Regions from separate parts of the Streptomyces melanosporofaciens genome, predicted to be linked through region 2. Evidence: riboswitches for the same ligand, from Rfam matches in the RefSeq annotation. Region 2 holds a riboswitch; the other holds the start of a gene.
What was found. A riboswitch is a leader RNA that binds a small molecule or an ion and turns the genes downstream of it on or off. The one in region 2 is predicted to bind cyclic di-AMP.
Positions count from the first base shown of each region.

Region 1: another riboswitch for cyclic di-AMP. It lies ahead of BLV72_RS18415 (M23 family metallopeptidase); the one in region 2 lies ahead of BLV72_RS25955 (M23 family metallopeptidase).

Region 1 covers NZ_FNST01000002.1:3,672,478-3,678,362, forward strand. The annotation lists gene BLV72_RS18405 (DUF6227 family protein) at 55-825, shown strand; gene BLV72_RS18410 (PP2C family protein-serine/threonine phosphatase) at 1,300-2,661, shown strand; cyclic di-AMP (ydaO/yuaA leader) riboswitch at 2,969-3,103, shown strand; gene BLV72_RS18415 (M23 family metallopeptidase) at 3,115-4,305, shown strand; gene BLV72_RS18420 (aldo/keto reductase) at 4,556-5,500, shown strand; partial or broken gene BLV72_RS18425 (hypothetical protein) at 5,624-5,885, opposite strand, start outside.
Region 2 covers NZ_FNST01000002.1:5,344,326-5,350,210, reverse strand. The annotation lists gene BLV72_RS25970 (bifunctional acetate--CoA ligase family protein/GNAT family N-acetyltransferase) at 1-933, opposite strand, end outside; gene BLV72_RS25965 (HPr family phosphocarrier protein) at 1,124-1,405, shown strand; gene BLV72_RS25960 (GntR family transcriptional regulator) at 1,599-2,354, opposite strand; gene BLV72_RS25955 (M23 family metallopeptidase) at 2,577-3,371, opposite strand; cyclic di-AMP (ydaO/yuaA leader) riboswitch at 3,386-3,549, opposite strand; gene BLV72_RS25950 (M16 family metallopeptidase) at 3,848-5,254, opposite strand; gene BLV72_RS25945 (M16 family metallopeptidase) at 5,251-5,885, opposite strand, start outside.

The sequences.
Region 1 (5,885 bases), 1.7 Mb from region 2:
GAGGTAGTCGCCCGGGGGCGCGGCGAATCAACGCCGGGAGGCGGGAGGAGAGACATGGGGCACTCACGAGCGGACGGGACCCCGGCCGAGCTGATGGACGGGCTGCTCGCCCGTGCGCAGAACGGCTTCGAGATCGGCGAGGCGGTGCTGGCCCAGGCGCGGAGCGCCCTGATGCACCAGTCCGAGCTGCGGTCCTGCCGACAGTGCAATGAGCGGTGCGGCCAGCTCGGCTACAGCACCTATCGGCATGTCTTCCTGCTCCCCGACGGCAGCAGCCTGCTGCTGTGGGAACTGGAGCACAACACCGGCGAGGGCGGTCGCCCGCTGTACGAGCTCTACGCGGACGAGGACGCCCTGACGCTGGCCGAGCGCCGCGTCCATGATCGCCTCGGCGGTGCCCGCTGGGAGGAGCTCGACGGGTTACCCCTGTGGCTGCCGGACCAGCTGCTGCATACGGCCGAGCCCCTGGAGAGCTCCCGTGCGTATGTGGCCGACAATTCGGCCGACCACGCCCGTCGTGTCCTGCGCCGCGCGGAGAACCCCGACCGCCCGGGCGAGGAGACCGAGCGGCTGCTGACGACCGCGTTCGCCCATGACATCGCCCTCGCGCCCAAGCCCCGGCGCCGCTCCGGCGGCCCCGACGCGACCTGGTGCCGGTTCTATGAGCACGCCTTCCTGCTCGCAGGAGGGGACGAGGTCGTGCTGTGGGAGCTGGAGCACAACCTCACCCGGGACGGACGGCTGGTGTGCGAGGTCTACCTCGACGAGGTCTCGGCGGAGCTCGCGGCGGACCGCCACGCCCGCGCGCTGGGCGTCGACCTCTGACGTCGCATGGGTGCCTCTGACCATCCGTAGCCTCTGACGCATCTGTAACCCATGACGTATCCGTAACTTCTGCTGCATCCGCAACCTCTGGTGTCTGGTGCGCCCGTAGCCGCTGACGCCCTCCTGGCCGCTGACTCCCTCGTGACCTCTGACGGGCCGGCAGGGCACCCGCCGCGTAACCTCTGGCGCTCTCGTCGTGGGTCTGACGCGCCCACAGCCTCTGCCGCGCCGCGGAGAGCCCGTCGCGTGCCCGCTGAGTGCCCGTGTACGCCCTCCACGTGCCCGCAGTGAGCCCTCCGCGTGCCCGCTGCCTGCCCGCAGCGCACGCGCGGGAGCCGGGCCCGCTCACGGCGCCCGTCCAGCACCCGCTTGGCCGACACCGATTCGCCTGGCAGCCCGTCAGCCGGAAGCCTGGTGACGAAGGTGACGAGGGCGGCGACGGCGGGACGCGGACCAGGGAAGCGAGAGAAGCCGGTGCGGGTGCGAGGGAGCAGGGCTCGTACGGGCGCCCGTACGGAGTGGCGTACGGCCTGGCCCCGGCTGAGCCGCCCGCACACCCACCGCCGCCGCACCCGCCTGCGCACGCTCATCGACACCGGCGCCGCGGCCGGTGGTGTCTCCGCCGACGCATTCACCGGCCCCACCGCGGGGCCCGGCCCGGCCGAGGACGCTCACCAGGGGCTGCCGGGCCGCCGGGTGGCCCGCTGGGTTCCCGCCCTCCTCATCCTCGGCGGCGTCAGCTTCGACCTGGCCACCCCGTCCGGCTACACCGCCTCGCCCTTCTTCGCCGCCGCCCCTCTGGTCGCCGCGGCGCTCTTACCGCTGCGCCAGACCGTCATCATGGCCGTCATCGCCGTCCTCACGACCTGCCTGCTGGCGGAGTTGCACGGTGTGACGGACCCGACCCAGGCGGCCACCGAGATCGTCACGGTCGCCACCGTGACCGTGCTGGCGGTGGCGATCAACCGTGTCGTACGCCGCAGCTACCACCGGCTCGCCTCGGCGCGCGGTGTCGCGGAGGCGGCCCAGCGCGCCGTCCTGCCCGCGCCGCCCGCCCGTCTCGCCGGGCTGGAGATCGCCGCGCGCTACGTCCCGGCGGAGAAGTACGCGGCGATCGGCGGTGACCTGTACGCGGTCCAGGACACCCCGCACGGCGTACGGCTGACCGTCGGAGACGTACGCGGCAAGGGGCTGGGGGCCGTGGAGGTCGTGGCCATCCTGCTGGGCTGCTTTCGGGAGGCGGCGGAGCAGGAGACGACTCTGGAGGCGCTCGTGGGCCGGCTGGAACGGGCGCTGCAGCGTGAGGGCGCCCGGCGGGCCGACCTGGAGGTGTTCGAGGGGTTCACGACGGCGGTGGTGGCCGAGATTCCGCGTGGCGGCTCCACTCTGCGGCTGCTCAACCGCGGCCATCCGGCACCGCTGCTCATGGCGGAGGACGGCGCGGTGCGCGCCCTGGAGCCGGAGGCGGCGGCGCTGCCGGTGGGGATGGGGGAGTTGGCCGGGTGGCCGGACCGGGTGATGGAGCTGGGGTTCGAGGAGGGGGAGACGCTGCTGCTGTTCACGGATGGGGTGACGGAGGCCCGGGACCGCAATGGCGCGTTCTACGACCCGGCGAAGCAGCTGCGCGGCCGCCGCTTCGCCGATCCGCAGGAGCTGCTGGACGCGTTGGTGGCCGATGTCGAGCGCCATACGGACGGCGGGACGTCGGACGACATGGCGCTGCTGGCGGTCCGCCGGACCCCGGCCCGCGGAAACGGACGGGGGAACGGGCGCGACGGCGGTGATGCGCACCGCACAGGCCTTACGGGGGGCGGCGACACTCCCCACCGTCCGTAGCCGACCGGGTCCATACCGTCCGTAGCCGACCGGGTCCATACCGTGCGTAGTCGACCGAGCTCCCTCCGCATAACAATTGCTGCACGATCGGTCCGCACGCGTTTTTGTGAACCTTTGGCCAGTGTGCCGACTCGCCCCGATCTGTCCCCTCTTGAGCGCTAAGTTCATGCCAAAGGTGCGCGGATTCCTCAGAACAGCTTGGAATCACATCGCGCTCTCTATTAACGTTCGATAACGCAGCGCGGTCGTCACAACCGTCGCAAGGGCGGCACCGTGCGCCGTCGCCGAATCCCATACGTACACCGGCAGTACCGCACCACCAGAAGCACCAAGGGAACCGGGGAACCAACACCTTGGGGTGAATCGGGTCGAACCTGACCCGTAGGAGACCTTCCTGCTCCGAACCCGTCAGCTAACCCGGTAGGCGAGAAGGAAGGAAAGGAGTGCGCCTCCGTGGCGTCCAACAGGTCTGCCCTGGACGAGGCCCCGTATCGCACACGGGGAGGCGGTTTGGGGACCGCCACCGCCTACGGCCCCGGCTTCGACGCCGGCGCCGGGATGAGCTCCGGGGACGGCCACTTCGCCCCCGACGATCGGTACCCGGATGCGGATGGGGACGCGTTCGAGGGCCCGGGTGCCGGATTCGAGACCGAGCCCTGGGAGGAGTGGAACCCCACCGAGGAGTCCATCGCTCCCGTACGCGGCCGGCACCGCGTGGCCAAGCAGCGCGGCGGGACCATGGCGCGCAGCGGCGCCGTCCTCGGGGTCGGCGTGATCGCGGCGGTCGGTGCGGGCGGTATGGCCAGCGCCAAGGACCGTCCCAAGCCGCCCATTTCCATGCCGGACCTCGGCCATGTCGCCGATGAGGTCAAGGCCAGCCTGCCCGCCGCCAAGGACCTGCCCGGCATCGGCTCCTGGGCGTCGGACGACAGCGGCGGCCCGCAGACGGCCGCCGCCCCGCTCTCCCAGGCCGGGCTGACCAGCGAGGACGAGCAGCGCGGCACCACCGACGCGGGCGAGGCGCTCCGCGCCCGCATCCTCCAGCAGGCCGAGAACCAGCAGAACGCGGCGGACGAGGACAGCCGCACCGCCGCGGCGAAGGCCGCCGCGGAGAAGGCATCCGACCAGGCCGCGGAGGTGGCCGCGCAGCGGAAGGCCAAGGCCGAGGCGGAGAAGAAGGCCGCCGAGCAGCGGGCGAAGGAGGCGGCCGAGAAGAAGGCCGCGGCCGAGCGCCAGGCCAGGCTCGCCGCCGCGTACACCCTCCCCGTCGGCTCGTACACCCTGACCGCGAGCTTCGGCCAGGCGGGCGACATCTGGTCGGCCGACCACACCGGCCAGGACTTCGCCGCCCCGACCGGCACCCCGGCCAAGGCGGTGCACGGCGGCACCATCACCCAGGCGGGCTGGGCCGGTTCGTACGGTTACCGCATCGTGCTGACCCTCAGCGACGGCACCGAGGTCTGGTACTGCCACCTGTCCTCGATGGTCGTCACCTCGGGCAAGGTGACGGCGGGCGACGTCATCGGCCGCGTCGGCGCCACCGGCAATGTGACCGGCCCGCACCTCCACCTCGAGGTCCGGCCGGGCGGCGGCTCGCCGATCGACCCGATGCCCTGGCTGCGCCAGCACGGGATGAACCCCTGATACAACCCCTGATACTCCGGCGGCTCTGGCGCTCTCTCCCCCCTTGACGCCAGGGCCGCCGGTTTACGTCCCGACGGGGCCGCCCCCAGGAACAACCCCCCAGGAACAACCCCCCAGGAACAACCCCTCAGGAACAACCCCTCAGGACCAACCCCTCAGAACCAACCCCGCCCAGCCACCACTCCAGGAACAACCCCGCCCAGCCACCACTCCAGGAACAACCCCGCCCGGCCACCCGTTGTAAAGACGTATGGCTGACAACACACAGAAGATCGGTGACCTGTCCGTCTTCCCCTTCTCCCTCGGCGGGAACGTCTTCGGCTGGACCGCCAACGAGTCCGAGTCCTTCCGGGTGCTCGACGCCTTCGTCGCGGCGGGCGGCAATTTCATCGACACCGCCGATGTCTACTCCGCGTGGGTGCCGGGCAACGAGGGCGGCGAGTCCGAGACCGTCCTGGGCAACTGGTTCGCCTCCCGGCGCAACCGTTCCGACGTCGTCCTCGCCACCAAGGTGGGCGGCGGCTCCCCGGAGCCCCGCGGCCTGACCTCGTCCGCCATCAAATCGGGCGTCGAGGAATCCCTCCAGCGGCTGCGCACCGACTACATCGACCTCTACTACACCCACTACGACGATCCGTCGGTGCCGGTGGAGGAGATCATCACCACCCTGGACGAGCTGGTCAGGGAGGGCAAGGTCCGCGAGATCGCCGCGTCCAACGTCAGCGCGGAGCGCCTGGAGGCCCTGCTGACCTTCTCCACCCAGGAGGGCCTGGCCCGCTATGTCGCCCTCCAGCCGCACTACAACCTGGTATCCCGCGACACCTTCGAGGGTGAGCTGGCCGACGTCGCCGCCCGCCACCACCTGGCGACCATCCCGTACTACTCCCTGGCGTCCGGCTTCCTGACCGGCAAGTACCGCCCGGGCACGGCGGTCGACAGCCCCCGCTCCTCGGGCGCGGCCCAGCACCTGGAGACCGAGCGCGGCCAGAAGGTCCTCGCCGCCCTGGACGACGTCGCCGCCAACCACCGCGCCGAGCCCGCCACGGTCGCCCTGGCGTGGCTCCTCGCCCAGCCCACGGTCGTGGCCCCCCTGGCCAGCGCCAGCTCCGTCGACCAGCTCCCCGCCCTCCTGGCCTCGATCGACCTCAAGCTGACCCAGCCGGAACTGGACCTGCTGACGTCGGCATCGGACTGACGGGAAGGCGGGACGGGACGGGGGCGAACCGCCCGGCGGACGGTAGGACGGCGGGCGGGCCACAAGCCCCGCCCGCCTGAGCCCCCCGCACGTACGCGAACCGCTACATACGACTGAGGACCCCTACCGCCGATCGGCGAGGGCCCAGGACGCGAGGGCAACGCCACCGGCGACGGCGAAGACGGACGGCCAGGCCCCGATCTTCTTCGCCAGCGGATGCGACCCGGCGAACGCGGCGACGTACGCCGCACTGAGCGCAGCGGCGGCCCCGTTCCCGGCCTTCTCCCGCCACCCCGAGCGGCCACCGCCCCGGCAGCCGCGAGGGCAACCCCACCCAAGGGCCGCCTCTTGGTCCACCGAGCCACCGAATACCCCCCAACCAACC
Region 2 (5,885 bases):
GGCGTATCCCGCGGAGAGCACGACGAGGCCCTGGACGCCGTGCTCTCCGCATTCGGCCACGACGGCGGGCACCCGGTCGGCGGGGACGGCGACGACTGCGAGGTCCACGGGCTCCTCTATGGCGCGCAGCGAGCGGTGCGCCGGGACGCCCTCGGGCGCGAGGTGCGCCATGTCGTCGGGGAAGGCGTGGTTGACGGCGTGGACGCGCCCCGTGAAGCCGCCGTCCAGGAGGTTGCGCAGCACGGTGCGGCCGACGCCGCCGGGCGTGCGGCTGGTGCCGATGACGGCGACGGAGCCGGGCGCGAGCAGCCGCTGGACGGAGCGGGCCTCGGCCCGCTGCTCGCGGGCGCGCATGACGGCCAGGGAGCGGTCGGTGGGTTCCAGATCGAATTCGAGGCGGACGACGCCGTCCTCGAAGCTGCGCTTCTGGGTGTAGCCCGCGTCCGTGAACACCTTGATCATCTTGGTGTTGGCGGGCAGCACCTCGGCGGCGAACCGGCGGATGTCCCGCTCGCGCGCGACGGCGGCGATGTGTTCGAGGAGCGCGGAGGCCACCCCGCGACCCTGGTGGGCGTCCTGGACGAGGAAGGCGACCTCGGCCTCGTCGGCGGGGGCCGCGGCCGGCATCCCCCGTCCGTCGATGCGGTCGTAGCGCACCGTGGCGATGAACTCATCCCCCACGATGGCCGCCAGGCCCACCCGGTCGACGTAGTCGTGGTGGGTGAAGCGGTGGACATCGCGGTCGGACAGGCGGGGGTAGGGCGCGAAGAAGCGGTAGTACTTCGACTCGTCCGACACCCGTTCGTAGAAGCTGACCAGCCGCTGGGCGTCATCAGGGGTGATGGGACGGATCTGTGCCGTGCCGCCGTCCCGGAGCACCACATCGGCTTCCCAGTGGGTCGGGTAGGCGTGATGGTCCGACGGGCTCCGCATGGGGCCCAGGGTACGGGCCCGCCCGGTCCGGATGGTGGACACCCTTGCGTCGGGGCCGAGTGTCGGGGGAAGGTCCGTATCGGGCCAGTCCGGGCATGCCCGGGCTCACTCGGACATCGACCGGGTGAATCCGGACACCGTATGATTTTGGTCTAGACAACAGCACCCGTCACACCTGAAGGGCAACACCATGGCTGAGCGCCGCGTCACCATCGGCTGGGCCGAGGGCCTGCACGCCCGCCCTGCGTCGATCTTCGTCCGGGCGGCCACCGCCGCCGGCGTCCCCATCACGATCGCCAAGGGCGACGGCACCCCGGTCAACGCCGCCTCCATGCTGGCCGTGCTGGGCCTGGGCGCCCAGGGCGGCGAGGAGGTCGTCCTCGCCTCCGACGCGGACGATGCCGAGGTCGCGCTCGACCGGCTGGCGAAGCTGGTGGCGGAGGGCCTCGAGGAGCTTCCCGAGACCGTCTGATCCACCGCCCGATTCACATGTGATTCCTGTGTGATTTCCGTGTGATTCAAGGGTTCGGCACGGCGGGGCCGCGGCGACCATTACGGTCCCCGCGGCCCCGCTGTTTTCCGTTTCCACCCGGACTCGGCGGACCGAAAACCGGGCGCCGCAAAACCATGCGGAGAATTCCCGAGAGTTGTATACGGGATCGCTGTTAATTCCGGCCGCTCGCCGTGTTTACGGAATGTTTCGAAGCGCTCACCGGGATGGGGCGGCGCTGCCGGTATTCCGCCAGCGCGCGCTCGGTGTGCGCTGCGGCGAGCGCCCGCGCCCGGTCGGCGTCACCGCGCGCCACCGCGTCCACCAGCGCGCCGTGCTCCGCCCAGGACTCCACGGCCCGCGCGGCCGGGTCGGGGCGCCGGGCACCCCCGGGCGGTGCGGACTGCGGCGCGGGCACGGCCGCGTACACCCACGCGGTCTTGCGGCGCAGCTGGACGAGCATCGCGGCCAGGCTCGGGCTGCCGGACGCCTGGGCGAGCGTCTCGTGGAACCAGTCGCCCAGCGGCCGCAGCTCGCCGAGCCGGCCGTGTTGGGCCCGCTCCCGGCCGAGCCGGACCAGCCCGCGCAGCACCTTCAGATGGGCCTCGGTGCGGCGCTGTGCGGCCCGCGCGGCGCCCAGCGGCTCCAGCAGCGCCCGGATGTCCAGCAGATCGGCCGCCTCGCGCTCGGAGGGCTGGGCGACGCAGGCCCCCGCGTGCCGCCGGGTCGTCACGAAGCCCTCGGACTCCAAGGTGCGCAGGGCCTCGCGGACCGGCACCCGCGAGACGCCGTAGCGCCGGGCGAGAAGTTCCTCGGTGAGCCGGCTGCCGGGCTGATGGGTGCCGGAGACGATGTCGTCGCGAATCGCCGTGCACACCGCATGCGCCGAAATCCGGCGACCGCCCTGGGCCGCGGTCGTATCCCCGCTCACTTCCGGTCCCACATTGTCGAACCTCCGCCTTAATGCCCGCGAAACGCATCCATGGAACGCGCATTGCACGACTCTATTCCCATCGGACGTCATTTCCGATGGCGGAGTGCATTTCATGGATATTTTTTGGTCAGCGGGCGGCGGCACGCCGAAGGCCCCGTCCGGTGGACGGGGCCTTCTCGGAGACTCGCGGGGGTCGGACGTGAGCGGAGTCCCGCGGGGTCAGACGTTGACGCCGTGCGAGCGCAGATACGACAGGGGGTCGATGTCCGAGCCGTAGTCCGGACTGGTGCGGGCCTCGAAGTGCAGATGCGGTCCGGTGACGTTGCCGGTGGCGCCCGACAGGCCGATCTGCTGGCCGGGGGTGACCTTCTGGCCGACCGAGACGCTGATCGACGACAGGTGGCCGTACTGGGTGTAGGTGCCGTCGTTCATCTTGATGACGACGTTGTTGCCGTAGGAGCCGCCCCAGCCCGCCTCGACGATCTCGCCCATGCCCACGGAGTGCACCGAGGTGCCGGAGGAGGCGTGGAAGTCGATGCCGGTGTGGCTGCCGGAGGACCACAGTCCGCTGGCCGCCTCGTAGCCGGTGGAGACGTAGGAGCCGCTGATCGGCGACTCGAAGGTGTTCAGGCGCTTGCGCTCGGCCTCGCGCGCCGCGCGCTCCTTGGCCTCGCGCTCGGCCTTGGCCTTCTTCGCCGCGGCCTCCGCCTTTCTGGCGGCCTCCTGGCGGGCGATCGTCTCCGCCTTGGCCTTGGCGGCGGCCTGCTCGGCGGCGGTCTCCTGGGCCTGCGCCTGGTCCTCGATGTGGTCCGCGATCCCATCGCCGATCACGATCGCCTGGGTCAGACCGGTCTGCTGGGCACTGGGGCCCGTGTCGGCCGCGAACGCCTGTCCGGTGATCCCGGCGACCACACCCGAGGCGACGGTGGTGATGCCCACGACGTTCGCGCCGGTGCGGACGTTGACCTTGGTGGTGCGGCGGTGTTTCCCGGTGGCAGTGCGGGTGGACGCCATACTGAGGCGCACTCCTTTCCTTCCTTCTCGCCTACCGGGTTAGCTGACGGGTTCGGAGCAGGAAGGTCTCCTACGGACTCCTCCCCCAGCTGAGGAAGGGGCCCGATTCACCCCTGGGGACGTGTGGGTCCCCGGCTCCCCTGGCTCGCGCCGTACGGGGACTCGGCGATGACTGTCCGTGCCGCGGGTGCGGCGGGTTGCCGGCGAACAGCCGGACTGACGCTAAGCGGGCCCGCTGTCGATCACCAAACGGTTCCGGTTTTTTGTTGCTCTCCCCACAAACCAAACAAGCTGTCACTCCCGCAAATCGGGCATGAAGGAAGGACCCCGGCACCCTTACGGGGGCCGGGGTCCTTCCGTCGTGAGCTCGTTGACCGGACCGTCTGCCGGATCGTCAGTGAACCGGGATCGTCAGTGAGCCGGCCTGGGCGTCGGCTCCTCGGCCGGATCCGGCCACTCGGCCAACTCCTCGCGGCTCAGCCGGAGATGACGCGCACCTCGCCGATGCCCAGCGCCCTGACCGGCTCCTCGATCGCCGAGGCGTCCCCGACCAGCACCGTGACCAGCCGGTCCGCCGGGAAGGCGCTCACCACCGCGGCGGTCGCCTCCACCGTGCCGGTCTCCGCGAGGCGGGCGTACAACTGCGCCTGGAAATCGTCCGGAAGATGCTGCTCGACCTGGTCGGCGAGAGTGCCCGCGACGGACGCCGCCGTCTCGTACTTCAGCGGGGCGACGCCCACCAGGTTCTGCACCGCGACATCGCGCTCCTCGTCGGTGAGCCCCTCCTCCTTCAGCGTGCGCAGCACCTTCCAGAGGTCCTCCAGCGCGGGCCCGGTGACCTCGGTGGCCACCGAGCCGCTGATCGCCAGCATGGCGGCGCCCGCGGAGCCGCCCGAGGGCGCCGGGGGCGCCGAGCGCAGCACCTGACCGAAGGCGCGCACCCCGTAGGTGTAGCCCTTCTCCTCGCGCAGCACACGGTCGAGGCGGGAGGTGAGGGTGCCACCGAGGCAGTACGTGCCGAGCACCTGCGCGGGCCAGATCCGGTCATGGCGGTCGGCGCCGACGCGCCCGATGAGCAGCTGGGTCTGCACCGCGCCCGGCCGGTCGACGATCACCACACGGCCGAGGTCGTCCGCGACGATCGGGGGAACCGGGCGCGGCGCGCCCGCCCCGCCCGTCCAGGCGCCCAGGGTGTCGGCGAGCGCCCCGTCGAGGTCGACCCCGGTGAGGTCGCCCACGATCACGGCGGTGGCCGTGGAGGGGCGGACATGCGCCTCGTAGAAGGCCCGCACGGCCGCGGCGTCGATGCCCTCGATGGTCTCCTGGGTGCCCTGGCGCGGCCGGGACATCCGCGACTCGGCCGGGAAGAGGGCCGCGGAGAGGGCCATCGAGGCGCGGCGGGCCGGGTTGGCCAGCTCATGGGGGATCTCGTCCAGCCGGTTGCGCACCAGCCGCTCGACCTCGCCGTCCGGGAAGGCGGGCGCACGCAGGGCGTCGGCCAGCAGACCGAGCGCCTTGGGCAGCCGGGAGACCGGGACCTCCAGGGAGACGCGGAGGCCGGGGTGGTCGGCATGCGCGTCCAGCGTGGCGCCGCAGCGCTCGAGCTCGGCGGCGAACTCCTCGGCGTCGTGCTTGTCGGTGCCCTCCGACAGGGCGCGCGCCATGATCGTGGCGACGCCTTCGAGCCCGGTGGGCTCGGCGTCCAGCGGCGCCTCCAGATTGATCTCGACGGCGACGACCTGCTGGCCGGGGCGGTGGCAGCGCAGCACGGTAAGGCCGTTGGACAGCTCACCGCGCTCGGGGGCCGGGAACGCCCACGGCTTGGGCGCGCCGCCCTTGGGCTGCGGGTGGAAGGTCATGGTCGCGGTGACGGCGTCGCTCACTGGGCCGCCTCCCCTTCTGCGTCGGTCTCGGCGGTGTCGGCTGCGTCCTCGGCGCCCTGGACGGGCTCATAGACCAGCACGGCGCGGTTGTCGGGGCGCAGCCGCGCCGCGGCCACGGCCCGCACCTCCTCGGCGGTGATGTCGAGCACCCGCTCCACGGCGGTCAGCGCCAGCTGCGGGTCGCCGAAGAGCACGGCGTACCGGCAGAGCTCGTCGGCCCGGCCGCCGACCGTGGCCAGCCGGTCCAGCCACTCGCGCTCGATCTGCGCCTGCGCCCGCTCCATCTCCTGCGGGGTCGGCCCCTCCTCGGCGAAGCGGGCCAGCTCCTCGTCGACGGCGGTCTCGATGGCCGGCACCTCGACACCGCCGGAGGTCTTCACGTCCAGCCAGCCCAGCGAGGGGGCGCCGGACAGCCGCAGCAGGCCGAATCCGGCGGCCACGGCGGTGCGGTCGCGGCGCACCAGGCGGTTGTGGAGCCGGGAGGACTCCCCGCCGCCGAGGACGGTCAGCGCCAGATCGGCGGCGTCGGCCTCGCGGGTGCCGTCGTGCGGCAGCCGGTAGGCGGCCATCAGGGCGCGGGCCGGGACCTCCTCCTCCACGACCTCGCGCAGCTGGCCGCCGATCACCTCCG